One region of the Pseudomonas bubulae genome, then DNA from elsewhere that is predicted to be linked to it. Evidence: predicted binding sites of a transcription regulator. Region 1 holds the regulator's gene; the other holds the start of a gene.
What was found. Region 1 encodes LexA, which represses DNA repair genes until DNA is damaged. Its sites were predicted from a motif close to CTGTNTNNNNANACAG; they were not measured.

Region 1 (3,374 bases):
GCTGTCGACTTGCGGATAGATCACATGGGCCGGCATGACCGCCGCCAGTTGCTTGCTCAAACGGGCAAACGGCACCAGGTCATGGGCACGGATCTGCTCCAGGCTGCGCTCATCCGTAGGGATGGCTACATGAGAGTCAGCTTCAGCCCACCCGTGCCCCGGAAAGTGCTTACCGGTGGCAGCCATGCCCGCGTCGTTCATCCCGCGAATGAATGCCCCGGCCAATACAGCGGCGCGCTCGGGGTCACCCTCGAACGAGCGGCTGCCGACCACAGCACTGCGCTGATAGTCCAGGTCCAGAACCGGGGCAAAGCTCAAGTCCAGCCCCACCGCCAGCACTTCAGTGGCCATGATCCAGCCACATTGCTCGGCCAGGTACTCGGCATTGGGGTTGTCGGCAATGGCGCGCATGGCAGGCAGGCGCACAAAGCCCTGACGCAGGCGCTGCACGCGGCCGCCTTCCTGATCGACCGCCAGCAGCAGGTCCGGTCGTATGGCCCGAATAGAAGCACTCAACTCACGCACCTGGCGCGGGTGCTCGATATTGCGTGCAAATATGATCAATCCGCCCACTTCAGGCTGGCGCAGCAATTGCCGGTCTTCAGCCGTCAGCCAGGTACCGGCGACGTCCACCATCAAGGAGCCTTGCAAGGCAGAACTCATGGGAAATCCTTTAGAAAGAGAGAGCGCTTGTTAACCGGTCCGGATACGCAGGCACGGGCCTGCGCACCGCACTCCAGAGAGGCGGCGGCGAATTGGCAGACGGGAACAAGACAGGGCTGGGCATGACAGCTAGCTTAGCGGATCAAAGCTGCCGCGCCCACCCGCAGCGGGTCAAACCTTGACGCTGACCGGTGCAGTTTTACTGCGAGGACGCATCTGCGCACTGGCCATGGCCGGATCGCTGACGCCGCTCTGGGCACGCATGCCGGCGGCGAGAAACGGCACCATCAGGCGCATCACCTGCTCGATCGAGGTGTTAACGCCAAAATCGGTCTCGGCAATGGCACGCAGCGCCTTGATCCCCGACATGCTGAAGGCCGCCGCGCCGAGCATGAAATGCACGCGCCAGAACAGTTCGATGGGCGGGATCTGCGGAGCCGCTTCATTGACCAGCAGCATATAGCGGCGGAACACCTTGCCGTACATGTCTTCAAGATAGCGGCGCAAGTGGCCCTGGCTCTGGCTGAAGGCCAGACCCAGCAAACGCATGAAGATCGACAGGTCGTTGCCACTGCGTGGCTGAATCACCAGCGCCTGCTCGACCAGCATCTCCAGCAACTCCTCAAGAGTCGGGCGATTCTCCGGCTTGCCCTGACGGCGCTCCAGCTCACGGTCCAGGTTGGCGCAGAAAGGCCCCAGGAAGCGTGAGAACACCGCCTGGATCAGCGCTTTCTTTGAACCAAAATGGTAATTGACCGCCGCCAGATTGACCCCGGCCTTGCTGGTAATCAGCCGCAATGAAGTTTCAGCAAACCCTTTTTCCGCGAACAGCTGCTCGGCAGCATCAAGGATACGTTCAACGGTTTCCGACTGGGCCATGACTACTCCGCCTGACAAACATTTAAACACTTGTTTGAAACATACGTTTCAGCCAGTCAAAAGTCAAGATGACCTATTCGTTTTGCGACCGGTCGGTTTCGCATTTAACCACAGCCTCGGCCAGCCCGGCCCCAACTGATAAGGTACGGACCACAGCGCTTATCGACGACCGTCCAGCGGACTGCCGGAAATGGATGATTGCCAATACGCCTTCACTGTATATAATCCCAGTCACTGTATAAAAAGACAGAGCGATCATCATGTTAAAACTGACGCCACGCCAAGCTGAGATCCTGGCTTTCATCAAGCGATGCCTGGATGACAACGGATACCCGCCCACCCGTGCCGAGATCGCACAGGAACTGGGCTTCAAGTCACCCAACGCTGCCGAAGAGCACCTCAAGGCCCTGGCCCGCAAGGGTGCCATCGAGATGACCCCTGGCGCTTCACGAGGCATTCGCATTCCCGGCTTCGAAGCCAAGGCTGACGAATCCACCCTGCCCATTATCGGCCGGGTTGCTGCCGGTGCGCCGATCCTGGCGCAGGAACACGTTGAAGAGTCCTGCAACATCAACCCGACCTTCTTCCATCCGCGAGCTGATTACTTGCTGCGCGTACAGGGCATGAGCATGAAGGACGTCGGCATCTTCGATGGCGACCTGCTGGCTGTGCATACCTGCCGCGAAGCGCGCAACGGCCAGATCGTGGTAGCCCGCATCGACGACGAAGTGACCGTAAAACGCTTCAAGCGTGAAGGCAGCAAAGTCTGGCTTATCGCTGAAAATCCGGATTTTGCCCCTATTGAAGTCAATCTCAAGGAGCAGGAACTGGTTATTGAAGGCCTGAGCGTCGGCGTTATTCGCCGCTAATAGGAGGCGTTATGCAGTTCCCCCACACACCGCTGCCCGCACAACTGACCCTGTTCGAGGCGTTCATGGCACAGCCCATGGCCCCTGCGATCAAGGACGTGCTCGAATCACCCTGGAGCGCCGAACCTGAAGTCTTCAGTGAGCTGTCGCTACGCGGTGCTGCCGGAAACTGCCTGAACCTGCTTGCCCCCATGCTGCGCGAACTGAGCGAGCAGCAAAACGCCCGCTGGTTGACCCTTATCGCACCACCGGCCAGCCTGACCCAAAGCTGGCTGCGCGATGCAGGGCTGAACCGCGAGCGAATTTTGCTGCTGCAGCCCAATGGCAATAAAAGCGCGTTGCAGCTCACCTGCGAAGCGCTACGCCTGGGCCGCAGCCACACCGTTGTCAGCTGGATCAACCCGCTGAACAGCGCTGCACGCCAACAGTTGATCAGCGCAGCCCGTACCGGTCACGGGCAAAGCCTGAATATTCGCCTGGGCTAAACAAGCAACGCTGCCACAGGGCCAGTGCAGAATGCACTTGCCTGGCTGCGGCACAGGGTTGCGGGGCGATTAATGAAGAATGCGCGGCCCGTCGTCTTTTTCCAGCTCGCCTTCTGCCAGCCGACCCGCCATTTGCACGCCGACGCTGAGCATGGCCTTGGCCACCTCTACGTGCTGACCCTGAAGAAAAGCCTTGGCATCTTCAGAAAAATTCAGCGTGACCAAAGACCCTTCGTCCTCAGCACGGCGCAACTCGATGCGGCCGTCTGGCAACTCGACAATTTCTAGAAAGGACGTTGGCATATAAATTTGTTCTCCACGAAAGCGTGGGAGTATATCAGCCATCCTATGGGAAATTCCCAGGATCTGTGCGCTTTGTACTACAGACTGATGAATGACTGTACCGTTTCGCTTATGACCCTCAGCACTCATTGAGTCCATCACGGAACCGAATGGCCAGCGCCTTGAGATTCTGGCG
Region 2 (3,374 bases), 2.4 Mb from region 1:
TTTGAGTCAGCTGGGCTGGTGATTCGCCATAATTTTGATGGCGGTCATGCTGTCTTTGAATTGGCTGATGCTGACGGCGGCCACCACGACCATATGGTCAACGTGGACAGCGGTGAAGTGATCGAGTTTTTCGACGAAGACATCGAAAAACTGCAGCACGCCATTGCAGCCAAGCACGGTGTTGAGTTGGTGGATCACAACTTGGTGCTGTACGTGCGCAAGAAGGCCAAGTAAGAGCATGTCACGCGAATTACGGTTCGCGAAACGATCGAAGGCGGCCCAAGGGCCGCCTTCGTGCTTTCTGATATCGGTTATTTCATGACCGTTCGTCGTTAAGCTGCAAGATTTTTTGCAGTGATCACCATCTTTTTGGCGTGGGCCAGGGATTCCTTGGTCAGGTCGATACCGCCAAGCATGCGGGCGACTTCTTCTACGCGCTCTTTTTTGCTCAGTTTGGCCACGGCCGTGCGGGTGGTATCGCTCTCGCGAACCTTATGGACAAACAGATGTTGATGGCATTGCGCTGCCACTTGCGGCAAGTGAGTGACCGTCAGCACCTGGCCGCGTTCGCCCAGGCGGCGCAGCAGTTGCCCGACGATCTCGGCAGTGGGGCCCCCAATGCCCACGTCCACTTCGTCGAACACCAGGGTCGGTACGCGGGAGGTTTGTGCGGTGATGACCTGAATGGCCAGGCTGATACGCGACAGTTCGCCGCCCGAGGCCACTTTGGCCAGGGCTTTGAGCGGTTGGCCGGGGTTGGCGCTCACCAGCAGTTCAACGTGTTCGAGGCCGAAGGGCGCCGGGTCGCTGCTGGCTTGCGGGCGCAGTTCGATCACAAAGCGGCCGCCAGGCATGCCCAGGCGCTGGATCTCTTCTTCGACGGCACTGCTCAGGCGTGTCGCGGCCAGGTTGCGCAGGTTGCTGAGTTCGCGGGCGCACTCTTGATAGTGGCGGGCATAGGAGGTCAGCTCATTGGCCAGACGCTCGATATTTTCATCATTGGCGTTGAGTGTTTCGAGCTCATCCAGCAGTTTTTGCTGCAAGGCGGCCACTTCGGTGGGTTGAACCCGATGTTTGCGTGCCAGGGTATAAATGGTGTCGAGGCGCTCCTCGAGATACTGCAGGCGGCCCGGGTCGGCATCGAAGTGATCAATAAAGCGGTTGAGCTCACCTACGGCCTCTTCGACCTGAATCTGTGCGCTGGCCAGCAGGTCGGTGGCTTCGCCCAGTGAGCCGGAGTTGCTGTTGATGCTCGAAAGCCGGTTGAGGCTGGCCGTCAATGCATTGAGCACGTTGCCGGAATCGCTTTCGCTGCATTGCTCGACTACCTGGCGGCAGATGGTCAGCAGGGTTTCGGCGTTGGTCAGGTTTTTATGTTCCTGCTCCAGCTCTTCCAGTTCGTTTTCTCCCAGCGAGAGTGTCTCCAGCTCTTCAAGCTGATAGCTGAGCAACTGATGGCGCGCGCGCTGTTCGTCGCCGGAGTTGGACAGGTGCTCAAGCTCTTGTTTGGTCTGGCGCCAGCGTTGTGCAGCCAGTTGTACCTGGCGGGCCAGGTCGGTGGCACCGGCGAACTCGTCGAGCAGGCGACGATGGGTATCGGGCTTGAGCAGCGACTGGTGTTCGTGCTGGCTGTGGATATCGATCAGCAGCTCGCCCAGGACCTTGAGGTCGCCCTGGGGGCAGGGCGTGCCGTTGATATAGCTGCGCGAGCGGCCTTCGGCGGTGATGACCCGGCGCAGGATGCACGGGCCGTCGCCTTCAAGGTCGCGCTCGGCCAGCCAGGCACGGGCTTCGGGGATATCCTGCAGGTCGAACGTGGCCAGGATATCGGCCTTGTCGGCCCCGGGGCGCACGACGCCGCTGTCGGCGCGGTCGCCAAGGGTGAGGCCCAATGCATCGAGCATGATCGATTTGCCGGCACCGGTCTCGCCAGTGATTACACTCATCCCGCGATCCAGTTCCAGATCGAGATGTTCAACGATGGCGTAGTTGTGTACGGACAGGTGCACCAGCATGGGAGCTGCTCCAAAACGTAATGTCTGGTTATTTATACAGTGTTTTGTTTCGTGCTGACAATGGCTGTGTTTAGTTCGATTTGCTTGTTTTATTCGGGTTCTTAGCTCGTTTGGTTTTTTCGGCAGTGGGAGGATGGTTCGCCAAACATGCCTTTTATGGGTTTTTGGCTCTTGAACCTGAGAATTGCGACCCCATATACCTTGGCACAAGCGCGAGTCGAGCTCGCGGACGAAGTTTGAAAGGAGAAATCTATGGCAGACGAACAGACTATGGATACGCAGAACCAGGAAGCCGAAGTAGCTGGCGAAGATCTGGCAACCCGCGTGCAGGTGCTTGAAGAGCAGCTGGCAGCCGCTAACGATCAGGCTCTGCGCGTAGCTGCCGATCTGCAGAACGTTCGCCGCCGCGCCGAGCAGGACGTTGAGAAGGCTCACAAGTTTGCACTGGAAAAATTCGCTGGCGACCTGTTGCCGGTGATCGACAGCCTGGAGCGCGGTCTTGAGCTGTCCAGCCCGGACGATGAAAACATCCGTCCGATGCGTGAAGGGATCGAGCTGACCCTGAAAATGTTCCAGGACACCCTGAAGCGCTATCAGCTGGAAGCCATCGACCCGCACGGCGAACCCTTCAATGCCGAGCATCACCAGGCGATGGCAATGCAGGAAAGCGCAGACCTGGAGCCAAACAGTGTGCTCAAGGTGTTTCAAAAAGGTTATCAGCTCAATGGTCGCTTGCTGCGCCCGGCTATGGTCGTAGTCAGCAAGGCGCCAGCGCCGGTTTCGCCATCGATTGACGAGCAGGCTTGAAATCGGCCACAAGGCCCCCATTTAGAAGTCAAGCGTTAAGCAGTGCCGCAGTTGGTCATTACTGCTGCGGCAACAAAATTCAAATTTAGGGAGAGTAAACATGGGCAGAATTATCGGTATTGACCTCGGGACCACCAACTCGTGTGTGTCGGTTCTGGAAAACGGTAAAGCAAAAGTTATCGAAAACGCAGAAGGCGCGCGTACTACGCCGTCGATCGTTGCGTACGCCAATGATGGCGAAATTCTGGTTGGCCAGTCGGCCAAGCGTCAGGCAGTGACCAATCCGCATAACACCCTGTACGCGGTGAAGCGTCTGATCGGTCGTCGTTTTGACGAAGAAGTTGTACAGAAAGACATTCAGATGGTTCCGTACAAGATCGCCAAGGCTGACAACGGCGACGCCTGGGTTGAAGTGAACGGCCAGAAAATGGCTCCGCCACAAATCTCGGCTGAAATTCTGAAGAAAATGAAGAAAACCGCCGAAGACTACCTCGGCGAGCCAGTGACTGAAGCGGTAATCACCGTTCCGGCCTACTTCAACGACAGCCAGCG

Region 2: a site for LexA is predicted at 2,040-2,055, ahead of recN (DNA repair protein RecN). Genes of this name have one in related genera too.

Annotation. Positions count from the first base shown of each region.
Region 1 is NZ_CP146077.1:2,220,795-2,224,168, reverse strand. It holds gene nagZ (beta-N-acetylhexosaminidase) at 1-651, opposite strand, end outside; gene V6L81_RS10390 (TetR/AcrR family transcriptional regulator) at 835-1,542, opposite strand; gene lexA (transcriptional repressor LexA) at 1,803-2,411, shown strand; gene sulA (SOS-induced cell division inhibitor SulA) at 2,423-2,896, shown strand; gene V6L81_RS10375 (hypothetical protein) at 2,966-3,199, opposite strand; gene V6L81_RS10370 (DUF6586 family protein) at 3,318-3,374, opposite strand, start outside.
Region 2 is NZ_CP146077.1:5,000,284-5,003,657, reverse strand. It holds gene fur (ferric iron uptake transcriptional regulator) at 1-234, shown strand, start outside; gene recN (DNA repair protein RecN) at 333-2,015, opposite strand; gene grpE (nucleotide exchange factor GrpE) at 2,268-2,822, shown strand; gene dnaK (molecular chaperone DnaK) at 2,923-3,374, shown strand, end outside.